DNA from 3 places in the Nostoc sp. UHCC 0302 genome. Region 3 is predicted to be linked to each of the others. Evidence: riboswitches for the same ligand, from Rfam matches in the RefSeq annotation. Region 3 holds a riboswitch; each other region holds the start of a gene.

Region 1 (5,789 bases), 870 kb from region 3:
TTAAGTATTTAGTTGGTTCATTATTCTATTTGAGCTATGCTCCAAAAGCATTTTTGTACACTCGTAAGCGAGACATCATAGAACGTCAGTTTACACTTGCACCCACTGAAGAAGGTTTTGAAAAACCAGGAAAATTACTTCGTGCTGAACCGAAATCTACAGGTGCTAACTTTTACTTTGAACTTGCAGAATTAGAAGTTTCTTTTCTTGCTGAAGATTTAGTTCGAATTGACTGGAAACCCGGAATCCCGCCAATCCCCTACGGAATTGTTCGCCACGAATGGCAGGAAGTAGAAACTCAATTGGCACAAACTGGTAGTAACTACTCTGTATCAAGTCGTGAGTTAAAAGTAATTATTGAAGTAGATGGTAGCCTGAAATTTTTAGATAATTCTGGGCAAATCCTGCGGGAAGAATTACCACCACAAAGCAAAGGTGAGGGATGGATTCATCAAGCACAACTCAGACCAGAAGAACACATCTACGGACTAGGAGAACGGGCTTCTTCTCTCAACTTACGCGCAGCCAAAGATGAGCAGCAACAAAGTAAAATTTATCGGATGTGGAACTATGACGCTGCTGGCAAATATACTCCTGGTGCTGATCCCATGTATCTCTGCATTCCTGTATATTTGGGGTTTCACTCATCTGGTAGTTATTTAATTTTCTATGAAAATTCTTTTGATGCCAATTTTACTTTTGCTGAAACTGCCACAGCTAACTTTACAGGAGGAGCGCTACGTTACTATTTTATTACTGGCTCACCCGCGCAACTCCTAGAACGCTACACTGAGTTAACTGGACGCGCTCCCTTGCCTCCACGTTGGGCATTAGGTTACCACCAATCTAAATGGGGATATCGTACCGAACAAGCAGTTAGAGAAGAAGCTAAAGCTTTTCAATTTCATAATATACCTTTGAGCGCGATTCATTTAGATATCGATTGTCAAGTTGGCAACAGAGCATTTACAATCGACCCAGAACGCTTTCCCCAATTAGCAAGTTTTACACAAGAACTTGCAGAGTTGGGAGTGCAATTTATCGCAATTCTTAACCCTGGAATTAAGTACAGCCGTGATAGCAACTTATTTCTTGAAGGACAGATATTAGATGGATTTTGCAAACTCCCTAATGGAGAACTAGTAGTTGCACCTGTATGGCCTGGTTGGTGTGTATTCCCTGATTTTACCAATCCCAAGGTTCGCAGATGGTGGAGTCGGCAGTATGCATACTTGCTAGATGTGGGTGTAGCAGGATTTTGGCACGATATGAATGAGCCAGCTGCTTTTATTATTTCAGGCGATCGCTCTTTACCCAAAGTCACCCAACACTTCATGGAAGGCAGAGGCGGGGATCATCGCGAAGCACACAATGTTTACGGTTTACTACAAGCTGAAGCAGGCTACGAAAGTTTGCGTCAATATCGCTCCGAACAGCGTCCTTTCATTGTTTCTCGTGCAGGTTGGGCAGGACTTCAGCGCTATGCTTGGACTTGGACTGGCGACGTTGAATGTAGTTGGCGGGCGTTGCGCCAAACTATATCAACCATAGTAGGGTTAGGGCTTTCCGGCATTCCCTATAGCGGCCCAGACATCGGTGGTTTCCAAGGAAATCCTGGTGGCGAACTTTACCTGCGCTGGTTCCAGATGTCAACCTTTCTCACTTTTTGCCGCACCCACTCTTCCAATAACGTAGAACACCGCACACCGTGGACTTATGGCGAACCTTATCTGAGTATCATTCGTTCATTTCTACAATTACGTTATCGGCTGCTTCCCTACTTTTATACTCTGTCTTGGGAAGCTACACAAAAAGGTTATCCTCCTGTGCGTCCCGTGTTTTGGTCTGCCAGTGATAACGCTGCACTTTGGGATGTCGAAGATGCTTTCTTGTTAGGTGATGCGTTGCTGGTTTGCCCAATTGTTGAAGCAGGGGCAGACTCACGCTCAGTCATTTTACCCCCAGGATGTTGGTATAATTTCTGGGATGATACTGTGATTGAGAATCAGCAACAAGTACATCTGCAAGCACCACTAGACAGGATTCCCTTGTTAGTGAAAGCGGGGAGCATCTTACCAATGGCAGAAGGCAAACAACTAACTCTGCATATATATCCACCTGTACAGGATACCAGTGTGAGTCAGCTGTACAGTGATGCGGGTGATGGTTATGGTGCATCCCGATTGGATCAATTCCAGATCACACAATCGGCAAACGGTTTAGAAATCACTTGGCAGGAACAGGGTGATTATCCTTTTCCTTACACAAGTGTGCAACTACATCTGCATGGCATGAAGCTACAGCAAGCTTGGGTAGACGATGCAGAAGTCTCTTTTGAGGGACAAAAATTGCAGTGCGATCGCTTTGGCAAAGTTCGCCTAGAAGCATTATCAGTAACTGTTTGAAGTGATTGTAATCACACTTTTTTTGTTCATCCGCTTGACTAAGCATAAGAGTATACGTTAATGTATGAACAAATATAAATCAGTCTGCCTAATCCACTATCTACCCTAAACATATTTGTTTACAAGAGTAGCCAGGAGCGGAGGAACCAAGTTTGGGGCGTATCTGGGGAAAAGTAAAGAGTTAGGAGTGAAGAGTTAGAAGTTATTAAATATGTAACTGGCAACTCATAGCTTGCAACTCACAACTTTTTGAAGAAGGACATCTCTCAGTCCTAGCCCGTCAGCTAACTTCGTAGGCATTGAGAGGAGATTGAACGAGCAGCATTCTTACAAGTAATGCCCTGTCCTCGTCAGTGTCCTTGGCTGGTAACTTTACGCTTCGTTGTACCTGCCCTTGGCCTTGAGAAAAGGCTAAAATCACCTTAACTTCTGGCGTCTGAGGCAGGATTAGTTGCCTTGAGGTAAAACTAGACTATGTTCCAGAATGACAGATACCGTATTGCCCTCATTTCAGTTGATGGCGACCCAGCCGCTGAAATTGGACAAGAAGAAGCTGGGGGTCAAAATGTCTATGTGCGTCAAGTAGGATATGCACTAGCGGAACAAGGTTGGCAAGTAGATATGTTCACGCGTCGCAGTAGTCTTGAACAAGCTGCGATCGTTCAACATAATTCAAACTGTCGTACTATTCGGTTAAAAGCTGGGCCAGCTGAATTCATTGGACGAGATAACTTATTTGAGCATTTACCTGAATTCATCACTCACTTTCAGCAATTCCAGCAGCAGCAAGGATTTTGTTATTCCCTAATTCATACTAATTACTGGTTGTCCTCTTGGGTGGGAATGGAATTGAAAAAGCTGCAACCGCTAGTTCAAGTTCATACTTACCACTCTCTAGGAGCAGTTAAATATAGAAGTATTAGTGATGTTCCCTTAATTGCTACCCAACGATTAGCTGTAGAAAAAGCCTGTTTAGAAACAGTAGACCGCGTAGTTGCAACCAGTCCGCAAGAGCAGAAAGATATGCGGATACTTGTTTCCAGCAAGGGACAAATTGAAATGATTCCTTGTGGTACTGATACTGATAAGTTTGGGAAAATTGAGCGGTCTGACGCACGAGAAAAGCTAGGAATTGCCCAAGATGCCAAAATGGTTCTTTACGTTGGTCGTTTTGATCGACGCAAAGGCATTGAAACCTTAGTAAGAGCCGTTGCTAAATCTAGTTTAAGAGGAGAAGCTAACCTCCAGCTAGTGATTGGGGGTGGTAGCCGTCCTGGTCAGAGTGATGGCATAGAACGCGATCGCATTGCCAGTATTGTCGCAGAGCTTGGGCTAGAAGATTGCACCACATTTCCTGGTCGTCTAAATGAGGCTATCCTCCCCTTCTACTACGCTGCTGCCGATGTCTGCGTAGTCCCAAGCCACTACGAACCTTTCGGTTTAGTTGCCATAGAAGCAATGGCTAGTCAAACTCCAGTAGTAGCTAGTAACGTTGGCGGATTGCAATTTACTGTTGTTCCAGAAGTCACTGGCTTACTTGCGCCCCCTAAAGACGAAGTAGCATTTGCTGCTGCCATAGACAGCATTCTCGCTAACCCGACATGGCGAGACCAGTTAGGTAAAGCAGCGCAGCAACGGACAGAAATCGCCTTTAGCTGGTATAGTGTAGCATCCCGATTGACTCAACTATATACTCATCTGCTGGCTCCAGCCGCATCTGTACCGCAGAGCCGAACTCGGATTGCAGCTTAATTTATACACATACTTAGTGTCTTAGTGGTTCAACAAATTTGTTATCGAACCATTAAGACACCAAGACACAGAGAAAACTTAATAGTTCAAGACGATGCTTGAGCTACATCACAATCAGTTGATTGTTGCCAAGAAGTATGGGGCGTGACGCTGGATGCATTAGCTATGAGAACTACCTCTCCCTTAGCATTGACTTCCCAACCGTTAGCTTCCACAATCGCTTCTGGGCTGGCTTGAGTGGGAATATTAGCGTTACTCACATTTTGATTAGAGGCACTTTCATTAACTTTATCGAGAGTAATCCAATCTGCTAGAACAGCATCAGCACTTAGGGGTTCTGTAGGGCTAGAAGGCACACCGCCGCGTCCAGTGATAGTAAAACTATTTTGATTTCGACCTACATTCGCTTTACATACTTGAGCTAGCTTTGGCTGAACCAGTTGAGTGGGCAAGTTGATTAATCTCTCGTTAGGGTTAACATCGGGGGTGGTGATTCTAATTACACCGTTTAGCCCAACCTGAGAACTGGCAGTAATATCACTAAATTGGGTCGGTTTTTTTCGAGGTTGCGTGCCGTAAATCCCAAAAGCTTTGATATCGACATTGCCACCTTTGCCTCCAAAAGCATTAGCGCTGATATCGCTATTTTCATCAGGTACAGCAACAATAAAACCATCAGGGGTATCAATTTTGATATTTCCTCCATTTCCACCACCACTATCATCAGTGCCTGCTGTAGTAGAGATTTGACTTTTATTGCGTAATTGCAGTAAGTTTTCTACTTGTAGTTTAATATTGCCACCATTACCTGATGTGGTTTGAGCAAGCAGTTTTCCTTCTCTATCTAGACGGATTTCGTCGGCTATGATTAACAGGTTGCCTGCATTTCCTCCTTCTAAAGCACTCACCGTTACTTGAGCCTGATCTCGTACATTCAACTGTTCTGTAGTAATAGAAATAGAACCTGCATCTCCACTACCCAAACTTCGCGCAAACAAGCCACTGGTATTGTCACCAACTGGTGCTTTTCCGCTTAGCTCTATGAAGTCAGAAGCATTTATGCTAAGAGTTCCTCCATTGCCTTGGCTACCTGGTTGAGTTCCTGCTACTATCTGCGCTCCATCCTGGACAATTAACTGCCTTGTCTTAATCGTTAAAGAACCTGCATCGTTGCTACCGTAAGTTTGAGCAAACAAACCGCTAGGAAATTTAGGAAGTGGTGAACCGCTCAGTTTTATTAAATCAGCGGTTACTTCTAAATTTCCTCCAATACCTGCGCTACCTTCGCGAGCAGATGCTGCTATGTTTCCCCCATTTTCAACAATTAATCGTCCTGTTTCAATGGTCACGTCGCCTGCCGCACCTTTACTATAAGTCTCAGCAAACAAACCACTTGGTTTAGCATCTGCATTAATTCCGCTCACTTCCACAAAGTCAGTTGCCTTCACCACTAAACTTCCCCCAGTACCCTCTCCGTAGGTGGAAGCATTAACTACTGATCCATCTTGGATGGTTAACTGCTCTGCCTGAATAAAGATTCCTCTGCCGTTTTGACTACCTAAAGTCTGTGCGTCAACTCTTGACCCATCTTTGAGCGCGATGCGTTTACCCTGTATCTGGATATATCCGCCG
Region 2 (5,789 bases), 3.0 Mb from region 3:
GCATTGGATGATCTAGCCGCTCCAGTCAGACGTGCAGCAGTACTGGGTTTAGGTTTTCGTCCCGACTTATGTGAAACATTCAATTTGGTGACGAAACTGCAATCTAAGCTTTATGACTTTAATCTTGAAGTTTGTTGTGCCGCAGCAACTGCCCTTTCCAGGATGAATTCTCAGGATGCTGCTAAGGAATTATTTCAGGTGTTGATATCACCACAAACACCAATAAAGCTACAGATTGAAACCATCCGCGCTTTGAGTTGGATGGAGACACAATCGAGTTTAAAATATTTACAACAAGCATTTAATCAAAGCCAATCAGAGACAGTTTGGCTGGAAGTTGTGACAGTTTTGGGGCAAATCCAAAAGTCGCAGCAATTAACTACAGATATTTTGCTAGACATACTGCAATCAAAGCATCCAAGCATAGAAATTTCTAGCATCAAAAGTGCGATCGCTTTGTCTTTAGGACAGTTAGGCAATATACAGGCAATTGAACCCTTGATTTTGCTACTAGCAGATGCAAATGCATCAGTGAGACTCCATGCGATCGCTGCATTGAAAAATCTGGACAGGGAAGCCGCTTATCAAAAATTGCAGGAATTAGTAAATGATGGCGCACTCACAGCAGAGTTGCGAAAAGGAGTAGCGATCGCGCTGGCGGAGTGGTAACTTTTTTTTCAAAAGATGAAATAAATTCTCTATCCTCAATAGTAATATGCAAGCTTAACAAAAGAAAACTAACAATTATGTTTTATCCAGTTTCCCCCTTTGTCTTGAAGTAATTCTAGCGAAATAAATAACTCACCGTAATTCAAGTATTTGCTCCGAAAAAGTTTTTTCACAATATCTGGTAAGTCATCCATAGCTATATCATTTGGTTTAAATACCTTGCTATTAATTCGGATATTGATATCTGCTATATTAGCAATATCTTTAAATAATATTGCATTTTGAAGATAATAACCTTGGTCGCATAAAATATACTTTACTTTGTCATAAGTTCTGTAAACTACACCCCGTTTAATAACGTCTACTGTTACATACAGACAATTTTCTAAAGATATAGTTTTGGTATCTTGCCATATCTCTTCAAATCTTTCGTTAATAAATGCACTTACAGCAGAATCTACTGGGAGTTTTAACTGCTTGCTCATTGTCGTCATTCCAGAACGGAAGAAGGTGACAAACAAATTTGGATCACACATATAAATAGCTAGTGATGGACTAGTATTGTATAATTTGACTTTTAATTTGTCTTGTTTTCCTTTTTCTTCCAGCTTTTTAATTATTTTCTGTATCTCTCGAAAATTTATATAAATTCTTTCTGCGATATTATTAAATTCACTAGATACAGCTTGTAATTCTAAACAACGAGCTTCTACTAAATCTTTATTCTCAGGATTAAGCAATAAAATCTCAATCTCACTATCATTAGTTTCAATATACCTTAAAATAGCTTGAGCGAATTTTTCTTTGTAAACACTATCCCTCAATAATTCTGTCCAAACTTCCAGTATTCTGATAGGAACAACAGGATTAGGAGAAAATCTATTTAAAGTTTTTGCTTCCATGATTGTATTAATAAAATCGTATTTATCAAAGCAATCCAATTTCACTCCTTGCTGATCATCTAATTCTTTAAGACGATAAAAAACAATATCAAAAGCTACAAAAGCACATACTGCACCTAACAAATTAAAACCCATATTTTGCCAAACATTAAACCAATCGAAGTCTTTTGTACTTAATAAAGGTGAGAAAATTAACAATATTGACATTATAGAAAGAGCAGAACCAACTTTGACAAATGGAGTACGAAGTAGATTTTTAATTTTTGGTATATTCAAAGAAAGTCTTTGCTTTCTTAATTGTCTCTTTTGATTTTGTAATGTAAGTTTGATTAGATTCATTTCCATTGTAATTCTCCTTTATTTACAAGTGAATTTCTATCTGAAAATTATTCTCATCACTAACCTGCAATGACTTAATTACCTCGAAAACTGAAATTATATATTTCGAGATAAACTAAGTTATTGCAATCATATATTTAGCTCGAATTCCAATAGTAGCAATTTGAAATTCGGGCTTTTTTGATTATTAAGTTACTAAATCAGTACTACGGGAAACTTTCAAAAAGCAACAAACCAAAAAATTCTGAATAGAACACCATCTGTAAAAATGATGTTTGTTCAGTCTCCTCTCAATGCCGACGAAGTTAGCTGACGGGCTAGGACTGAAAGGTGTCCATACTGGAGAAATCACAGCATTAGCCCCACAATAATTTGGTTCCTCCGTTGCGTATTACCCTATGCAACTAAAGACATAAGGCAAAACAGCATTAGGCAGATATGTTTTTGAAGTATTTATAGTTGTTGTATTACATTAATGTAGCAGAGAACATTTATTTTTACAATTATTAAAATATTTATTTTTATAATTATCTTATGTAATTATTTATTTTATATAACTATATAAGTTATATAAGATTTTAGTCACTACTCATAAACCATGAAAAAAAATACGAAAGCAGAGGAGACAGGTAATCAACAGAAAAAAATGGTTAGAAGCTTATCTATTACCCAGAACGCTTGGGATGCTATCAAAGACAAGGCAGCAAGGGAAGGGATATCTGCTTCCGAGTTCCTTGAACGGATTGGACGTGATGCATCGGTACTAGAAACCCCAATTAATTCCCGGCTCAAAGCATTCTTGGAAGCCCCTATTTCTATCTGGTGGTGCTGGTCTGAGGCTACAAGGCGCTACGCATTACAGTTAGGGCTGGTGGAGAGTCACAAGCAAGAAAGCGAACAAGGGCTCAAAGATTACATAGCTGACGAACGGCTCAAGCAACAAAAAGAAATAGTTGGAGATTGTCTTTGGCGGGCCATACTCACGCTTGCCGTTATAAACTATGGTATTCCCGAACTTGGTGTGAATAGCATGACACCTCTTCTGCGTTGGATGAGCTTCAAAATGCTACAACACAAGGCAGAACAAAAAGAAAGTATTTCGTTGCAAACAACTGATGAGCCTACATTTACCATTACAGACAAGCAAATCGAAAATGATTTAGTTGAAATTCAAGCTGCGCTAGACTTATTGCAACAATTTTCACCATCTTATTACGAAGTTGTGGATATGGTGATGAACGGCAGGATGAGTTATGCCCAAATCGCTAAATACAAACGTCTTAATACCCAAAAAAATGTGACAGATGCAGAAGCCCGACGGGAAGCAAAAGAAGCAGTGTATCAGCTTCGAACATACCTCCACAATCAAGTGACAAAGAATGTTAAAAAACAGTCTCTAAAGAATTCTTATCAATCTGAAAAAATTTTAGAAGTAAAAAAGAAAGAGTATTATCAACTATGTTCCTTATCTTTTTTAAAAGATAAAGATAGACAAAAGCTTGAAGAGACATTTCTTCGTCCTGCACTAGAAGATCCAGAACTGGAATTTTGGATCAAAGAAATTGACCATCTTGCAGGACATCACCTAACTGGATTTGAGTCTATTCATCTTGATTCTAAACATAAAGACTTTCATTATCTGTTAAGAGAAGAACTAGAAAAAAAGCTGAAAGATGAGAATACAGAAGAAAAAGATAATCTTCGTAATTTACTAATTCAAATGGACAAAAAATTGATGTTTTGTAAATCGTTTAAGGATATACGGGAGACGGTGGGGCAGTTTGTTACTGATATATCACAAGGAAGCTTGCAAATTGACACTATTCCCTTTCCTAAAAATTTCCTAGAGCGAAAACAATAGGAACTTATCCTTTAAACCATAATTGCAAGTGGATTAATATTCAAGAAGAATGGAGAATTTAAAATTCAGCAATCTTTTAGTGGGGGATGAGCGCGGAAAGTCTGAGCAAAGAGTTCTCTTCATGAGCGATTGTATCAAGCCGTTAGCGAGTCTTCGCCCTTGGCGTGAGACGCCAAAGGCGTAGCTTGCTTCCCCCTAGGGGTACGAGCATCAGGGCAAGCGCAGCGAAAGGTCGCGACTTGGGCGGGTTTCCCGACTTGTGGCAACTGGCATCGGAGCGGCGGCTTCCCAAAGGGTAGCAACTGCCTTCAGAATTCAAACGCAAAATAGGCTTTATACTTGGCTTTAATATCTAATTTGGATACTTCATCAACTAGAAATCTGCTGTATAGAATACTCATACCTTCGGATGATTTGACAGCTTATTCGGCTTTATTATTGTTAAGCCTGCGGCAAAATGTCATGAAATGTAAACAAAGTTATATCTTGAAATTTTTATATTGCTAAAAAAAATAATCAATACTATTGCCAGAGATATTTAGCTAAAAATACGCGGCAAAGATTATAATTGGCGATTAACATTGGAAAAATCAAGCCTAAAAAATTTATATCAAAATCTTTTAGGAAAAAGACCTGTAACAAACTCTACTAAATTGTGAATAGAAAATCGCTAAGTTAATGAAACCCATAAATGTAATTCAGGCTACATAAAAATGCGACTAGAGCAGTTGCAAGCTTTTCTGGCGATCGCCCAAACCGGCAGCTTTCAACAAGCAGCGCGGAAATGTAGTGTCACTCAATCAACCATCAGTCGCCAAATTCAAGCACTAGAAGCAGATTTGGGAATAGAACTGTTTCACAGAACAAATCATGCCAAGCTAACGCTAGGAGGCGAACGCTTGCTACCCCGTGCGCGGAAAATTTGTCAAGAATGGCAGACAGCTACAGAAGAATTAGCAGATTTAATTGCCGGAAAGCAGCCAGAACTTTGCATTGCAGCAATTCATTCGCTGTGCAGTTCTTATCTACCACCAGTGTTGCAAAAATTTTGTCATGATTATCCAGACGTGCAATTGCGAGTGACATCATTAGGTAGCGATCGCGCCTTAAAAGTCCTTAAAGATGGATTGGTGGATCTGGCAATTGTGATGAATAATCGCTTTTTAACGACTGGTAGAGAAATGGTGGTAGAAGTACTTTATGATGAACCGATAGAAGTCCTAACCGCAGCCAATCATCCTCTAGCCCAATATGAATATATCCCTTGGTCGGAGTTAATTCGTTATCCGCAAGTGGTTTTTAAAGATGGCTACGGAATGCAACGTCTGATACAAGATAGATTTGAGCGACTAGAAGCCAAACTTCAGGCAGTTTTAGAGGTAAACACCCTAGATGCCTTCCGGGGAGTGGTGCGCCAAGGAGAACTAATAGCTTTGCTGCCTCACTCAGCATTAATTGAAGCAGGTTGCGACCCTACCCTTGCAGTCCGTCCCCTAGCTAGCAATAATACTATTTTGCCTGAAAGTTCTAGTTTGACACGTCGGGTAGTTATGGTAACAACTCAAGACCGTTTGCAAATTCCTCCTATCAAGCACTTTTGGGAACTAGTACGGGAAAATATACCACTACAATTTGACCAAGAGCGCTCGGCTTCTTAAATGTCATTAGTCATTAGTCATTAGTGATTGCTCAAAAGACAAATGACAAAGCGCAAAGTCTGAGCGCCATCTTACGGCGATCAGAACTTTGTAAGAGAGAACAAAGGACAAAAGACAAATGAGCAACATATTTAGGCAATTCCTGCAAAAGGTAGGGAGTGGAAATCATACAGGCGAGAATTTAACTCGTGCTGACGCCGCCGCCGCTACTAAAATGATGTTGCTAGGTGAAGCAACACCAGCCCAAATTGGAGCATTTTTGATTGCCCACCGGATTAAGCGTCCTACCGGGGAAGAGTTAGCCGGAATGTTGGATGCCTATGATGAACTGGGGCCAAAACTGCAACCAATTGCCTCTGC
Region 3 (5,789 bases):
TTGGGCAACCTCCCGCGACGGCTTAATTTTTGGTCGCCTGGATGCTTCACCCGTGGTATCTGGTGCTGTTACCAACGCCAGAATTGGCGCTGAAGGCGCACGTCATGCCCCCTTGTGTGCAGCCATGACTATTCACCGCCACGGTAACGCCATGACGATGGACAAAGCCATGTGGGATTTCGGGCTGCGTCCGTGGTACGAGTACAAACAACAATATGGCGATGGTGCGCTAGAAGCCTTTGGCAAAGATTTTCGCGGTTACTTTGACAAACAGCCTCCAGAAGGCAAAGTCTGGGCAGTAGTACTAAGTTCTGCGATTTATGAATATTTTGTCCGCTACTTATCCGCTGCCGCAGGTGTTGATCCCCTCAAGGAATTTCGGATCATCATTGTTCCACCTCCTCAGATGGTGACAAATGTGCGGATTGGCGCTATGCAAGCTTACATGGTGGCAGAACCCTGGAACACAAGAGCAATTACAGGTAACGAAGGTGTCGGCTTTACCTTTGCACAAGGCAAAGAAATCTGGCTAGGGCATCCAGATCGACTTTTGGGAGTGATGGAATCTTTCATCGAAAAGTATCCCAAAACCTACCGTTCTCTGGTCAAGGCAATGATTGAAGCCTGCCAGTATTGCAGCAAACCAGAAAATCACCAAGAAGTGGCTGAATTGATTACAGACCGATCCTTTACAGGTGCAAGGCCTAAAAAGAAGGATGCCCTAATTACGAAGTTGACAGGGCCGGGAATTATCGGCAATTACAACTATGGTGGGTTCGATGGCAAAGACCGCACCATTAAAGCCGCTGACACCACAATTTTCTTTGATATACCTGACAACCTTCCTAAACAGCCAGGAGAACATTCAACATTTTTGTGGAGATCCCGAAGTATCTGGTTGATGACACAAGCAGCTAGATGGGGGCAAATTAAGGAATTCCCCAAAAATGCTAATAAATTAGCTGAACAAGGCTGGAGAACTGATTTATATCGTGAGATAGCAACTGAAATGGGTATTCAGTGTCCCAAGGATGATTACAAAGTGGAACCTCCAGGAGTATTTATAGATAATAAAGGCTTTGATCCTAGTGATCCAGCGGGATATTTAAATAGTTTTGCTATTAGGGCTAACGCTCCTACTCGTTTTTTCATGTCTTAAATTCGCGAATTTACATGACTAATGACTAAATTATTTTCGGAGCCTTTTATGATGGAATATACCACATCACCTATCAATACTCAGGGTGAAGTTACACCCCGCACTGGATTTCTAGAAATTGAAAATTTAGTCAAGTCTTATCCAACACCTGGGAAAGACAATTTTGTCGTTTTAAATGGTGTGAATCTTACGATACGTGAAGATGAATTTGTTTCTGTAATTGGTCACTCAGGCTGTGGTAAATCAACCCTACTAAAGATTATTGCTGGTTTAGAAAAAGCTACTTCTGGCTCAGTACGGCTAGATGGAAAAGAAATTCGTAAACCAGGCGCAGAAAGAATGATGGTGTTTCAGAACTATTCATTACTGCCTTGGTTAACTGTGCGAGAAAATATCCGATTAGCTGTAGACGAAGTGCTAAAAAATGCTAATCGTGCTGACAAAATTAGCATTGTTAACGAACACTTGGCAATGGTAAACTTAACGGCGGCGGCTGATAAGTATCCTGATGAACTTTCTGGAGGTATGAAACAGCGGGTGGGGATTGCTAGAGCCTTAGCAATTCGCCCAAAAATGTTGTTGATGGATGAACCTTTTGGGGCTTTAGATGCACTAACTCGGAGCAAATTGCAGCGGCAAGTATTAGATATTTGGGAAAACAAACGCCAAGCAGTAATGATGATTACCCATGATGTAGATGAGGCAATTTATATGTCAGATCGCATCGTATTGATGACAAATGGCCCAGCTGCTACCATAGGAGAGATATTAGAAGTTCCTTTTGAGCATCCACGCGTTAACCCTCGCTCAGCGTCTCCTTCAGAAGATCCTCGCGTTGCCATGCGAAACTCAAAAGAATATTTTGAACTCCGTAACCACGCTCTCAATTTTCTGGATCGATATTTTACTCAAGACGAATGAGCTAGATTATGATTTTTTTAGTGGGTAGCCTAATTCAAATTTATGAAAGCAGGATTTGAAGCGGAGGAACCATAACGTGGGGCGTATCTTAATATAGAGTGGCAATTTAAGAGTAAAAAGTGAAAAGGTATTAATCTTTAGCTCAGAACTCGATACTTACAACTCTTGAGAGAGAGACACCTTCCAGTCTTAGCCCGTCAGCTAACTCCGTAGGCAATGGAAGGAACCCCCAAAACTTTGGCTGTAATACCAGTTGTTATTGGGGTTCCTTAACCGAATTTTAATTAGGTTTTAGTCATTAGTTATTACTCATTAGTTAAGAATAATGGGGGAATGACAAAGAGAGAAGTATGAACTAAGGCTTCTTTAGATCAGAACTTCAAAGACAAAATCTAAAATCGGTTGCCCTGCTTCTCGTTAGTAATTCATTTCAATGGAGAGAAGTAAAGCTGTGAAAATTAAGCCAATGTTAGCACGCCTACAAAGCGCGATCGGTCGAGACGACTTAGTTGAGCAAATGGTGTTGCTGCCAGAACCAAAAAAACCTTTTGCTAAAAAAGCTTCAAATGCAAATTCAGTCAATTTAATTGTTGCTTATGACGCTTCTCCTAACAGTCATGCAGCTTTAGATATTGCCTTCTGGATTGCTCACCAAACACGTTTAGCTACTAACGCGCAAGTCACAGTTCAAGCCGTTTACATAGTAGAAGATAATCAAAGCAGTCAGTATCCAAATATCTTGACTTTTCCAGTCCACGAACGTCCATTAGAGTGTCAAGTTAGCGGAGTCTCACAGTCTCTCACACTAGTATTAACTCAACCACAACTCGAAACATCGGTAACTCCTCTCAAGCAAGCAGACACAATTCTTTGGCAAGCACGAAGTTTGGCTGAAGAATGGCAGGGTTCATTCAAATCCCATCTCAGGTTTGGTTCGATTAGTACAGAACTTAAGAAAGTTGTTGCATTAGAAGCAGCCGATATACTATTTTTAGGCTGTAAATCTGTAAATCACCCTATGATTGAAGCATTAGGTTCTAATTTTCCATGTGCTGTCTTGGGTATTCCTAGTTGTATTGATGAGTAAACACTGCTGAGAATTTCTGTAATTTTCATCATATAAGCACAATATAAGCACAAAAAAGCCTCCTATATTTTAGGAGGCTTTTTCGCTACTATAGTAGTTTTTGTTTGTATGCAGTATAGAGCTTTTTTATAAAGCAACGTCAAATCTTAGCTTTTGTTCAACGCGAAGATACGCAGAGCATTTTAAAGGTAATCCGGCTATGTCCTAAAATAGTTAATTAGAGGAATTAGGAATTATTAGTCTTGAATTAACAGTTAATTTTTAACTACTAACTCCTAACTCTTAACTCCTAACTCCTAACTTATGGCTAATATCCAATTAGCTTTAGTACGTCGCGTAGGACACTATAACCAGCTAAATCCCAAAGTAGATAGGCAAGAAAGCCAATCATTGCAAATCGACCATTCCAGATTTCGGCTTGAGGAGTCCAGCCGAAGAGGAAGTCATTGCGATCTACGCCATTGTATTCTGATGCAACAGGTGGTGGATTAGTAGATGGACGAGTTTCCATTGTTTTTTCCTCTTAAATTTGGTAACCTTTCAGTCTTTAATAGACAAGTTTTGAAAGGGGTGTAGGGAAAAGACATTTTCAACCCCTGACAATGACATTGAAAATTATTTAAATTTTGCAAGAAGTCTAGTTTCTAGTAGCCAACTAGCCTCAGTACGTCACGAACAACGCTATAACCAGCTAAATCCCAAAGTAGATAGGCAAGAAAGCCAATCATTGCAAATCGTCCATTCCAAATTTCGGCTTGAGGAGTCCAGCCAAAAAGAAATGCATTACGGTCTACACCATTGTATTCTGGTGCAATTGGTGGGATATCTATAGACGAACGAGTTTCACGATTTACCATTGTTTTTTCCTCCTAAATTAAACTCTTTTATGTTTAATCTTTTAGTATCCAACTATATGTAAAACGTCACGAACAACGCTGTAGCCGCCTAAATCCCAAAGTAAATAGGCAAGAAAGCCAATCATGGCAAAACGACCATTCCAGATTTCGGCTTGAGGAGTCCAGCCAAAAAGAAATTCATTGCGATCGCGACCATTGTAAGTTACAGCAACTGGTGGTGGATTTGTAGACGGACGAGTTTCACGAGTTTCCATTTTTTTGTCCTAAATAATTTATTTGTTTGCTTTAACTTTAATGTAGCTGTCTATTACTAAGCTGCTTTCCGCCTAGAGGCACAAACCATAGGCACTTCTTGGGGACGATTATCAGAAATATATTGGTGTAGGCAAATCCACCTTCAGGGGGTGATAAAAAATAGAATTGTAAATAAATGTAAACTAGCCCAAACTCAACTATAATTTAAACAAAATAAATTACTCTAAATTAAGTAATTAAAAATTAAAAACTGACAGCATTGAAGCAGTGAGTTATTTTACTTTGTAATAGTGCTGGGAATTTAATCAAGATCAAGATATTTAACAGCAGATAACAAAAGTTCTATCTTCCGCTGGATACAGTTTTCAAACTTTGGAGAGATGCTTTAAAAGCCCAAATTCCAGGATTCTGAAAGCTACATGAGTTAGGTATTGCCATAGATACAGACTAAATACTAAAACTTGCTTCTCACGAAATCCTTAATCCCCCAAATTTAATCTTAGAAGAAGGAAATACAATGTTCCAAAGTACGGAAATCATGTTGGGACTCTACAAGCCATTATTATGGCTAGCGCAGGCTACTACAGTAGATCCCACAAGCATTACACCAACACAAGCATCAGGTCTTGTTTCAGGGCCACGCTTTTTTGTTGCTTTAATCTCTGGTGTGATCCTAGCTTTTGCTTTCCAATTAGTTTTAACCAATCTCTCCCTTGCAGCTGGTATTTCCTACCTGGGGCGTCCGTCTGACTCGGATTCTGATGGGGAGGTCGGAAGTTTGGGCGGTACGATTCGCAAAATTGGTACGGCTGTGGGGATTTGGACATTAGTTACTGTAACGATCGCCCTGTTAATCGCCAGCTTCTTGGCAGTAAAATTGAGTCTTGTGATTTTAGACCCAACCCTGGGAGCAATTCTCGGATTGGTGATTTGGGGTGCATACTTCTTGTTACTGTTCTTGATCAGTTCCACAACTGTGGGTTCCTTAATTGGCTCAGTTGTTAACACAGCAACTTCCGGTTTTCAGGCGATTCTGGGGACTGCTACTGCTGCACTGGGAGCAAAGGCTGTCAACGACCAAGTTGTCGCAACAGCTGAAGCCGCCGCCGCCGCTGTGCGTCGAGAATTAGGGAGTGCCATCGACCCGACAAGTATCCGAGAAAATATTGAAGATTACTTAGAGAGGCTACGTCCGGCAGAGCTAGATTTATCAAAGATTCGCGGTGACTTTGAAAATTTACTCAACGACCCGCAATTGAAAGCGATCGCAGGTTCTCCAGACCTCCGCAACATCGACCGCCAGAAGTTTATTGAATTAGTCAGCAGTCGCACTGACCTTTCTAAGCGAGACGTTAGCCGGATCGCTGATACTTTGTATAAAGTTTGGCAGCAGGTGGTGAGTCAGCAACAACCTGGTCAAGACCGTTTGGGTGAATTAGTTGACTATCTCAAATCGCTTCCACCCGGACAAAGCAAGACAGATGAACTCAACGCCAAGCTGGAACGGTTA

The links. A riboswitch is a leader RNA that binds a small molecule or an ion and turns the genes downstream of it on or off. The one in region 3 is predicted to bind cyclic di-AMP.
Region 1: linked by a shared signal. The riboswitch ahead of WKK05_RS04945 (glycosyltransferase) and the one ahead of WKK05_RS01355 (universal stress protein) in region 3 are both predicted to bind cyclic di-AMP.
Region 2: linked by a shared signal. The riboswitch ahead of WKK05_RS24650 (hypothetical protein) and the one ahead of WKK05_RS01355 (universal stress protein) in region 3 are both predicted to bind cyclic di-AMP.

What each region holds. Positions count from the first base shown of each region.
Region 1 covers NZ_CP151099.1:1,184,809-1,190,597, reverse strand. Annotated here, with positions in the region: gene WKK05_RS04950 (glycoside hydrolase family 31 protein) at 1-2,405, shown strand, start outside; cyclic di-AMP (ydaO/yuaA leader) riboswitch at 2,481-2,719, shown strand; gene WKK05_RS04945 (glycosyltransferase) at 2,880-4,157, shown strand; gene WKK05_RS04940 (filamentous hemagglutinin N-terminal domain-containing protein) at 4,244-5,789, opposite strand, start outside.
Region 2 covers NZ_CP151099.1:5,677,833-5,683,621, reverse strand. Annotated here, with positions in the region: gene WKK05_RS24655 (HEAT repeat domain-containing protein) at 1-669, shown strand, start outside; gene WKK05_RS24650 (hypothetical protein) at 738-1,916, opposite strand; cyclic di-AMP (ydaO/yuaA leader) riboswitch at 2,190-2,355, opposite strand; gene WKK05_RS24645 (hypothetical protein) at 2,509-3,771, shown strand; gene WKK05_RS24640 (LysR family transcriptional regulator) at 4,485-5,429, shown strand; gene WKK05_RS24635 (anthranilate phosphoribosyltransferase family protein) at 5,548-5,789, shown strand, end outside.
Region 3 covers NZ_CP151099.1:316,958-322,746, reverse strand. Annotated here, with positions in the region: gene WKK05_RS01365 (ABC transporter substrate-binding protein) at 1-1,159, shown strand, start outside; gene WKK05_RS01360 (ABC transporter ATP-binding protein) at 1,211-2,080, shown strand; cyclic di-AMP (ydaO/yuaA leader) riboswitch at 2,097-2,308, shown strand; gene WKK05_RS01355 (universal stress protein) at 2,547-3,167, shown strand; gene WKK05_RS01350 (chlorophyll a/b-binding protein) at 3,475-3,678, opposite strand; gene WKK05_RS01345 (chlorophyll a/b-binding protein) at 3,812-4,024, opposite strand; gene WKK05_RS01340 (chlorophyll a/b-binding protein) at 4,066-4,278, opposite strand; gene WKK05_RS01335 (MFS transporter) at 4,797-5,789, shown strand, end outside.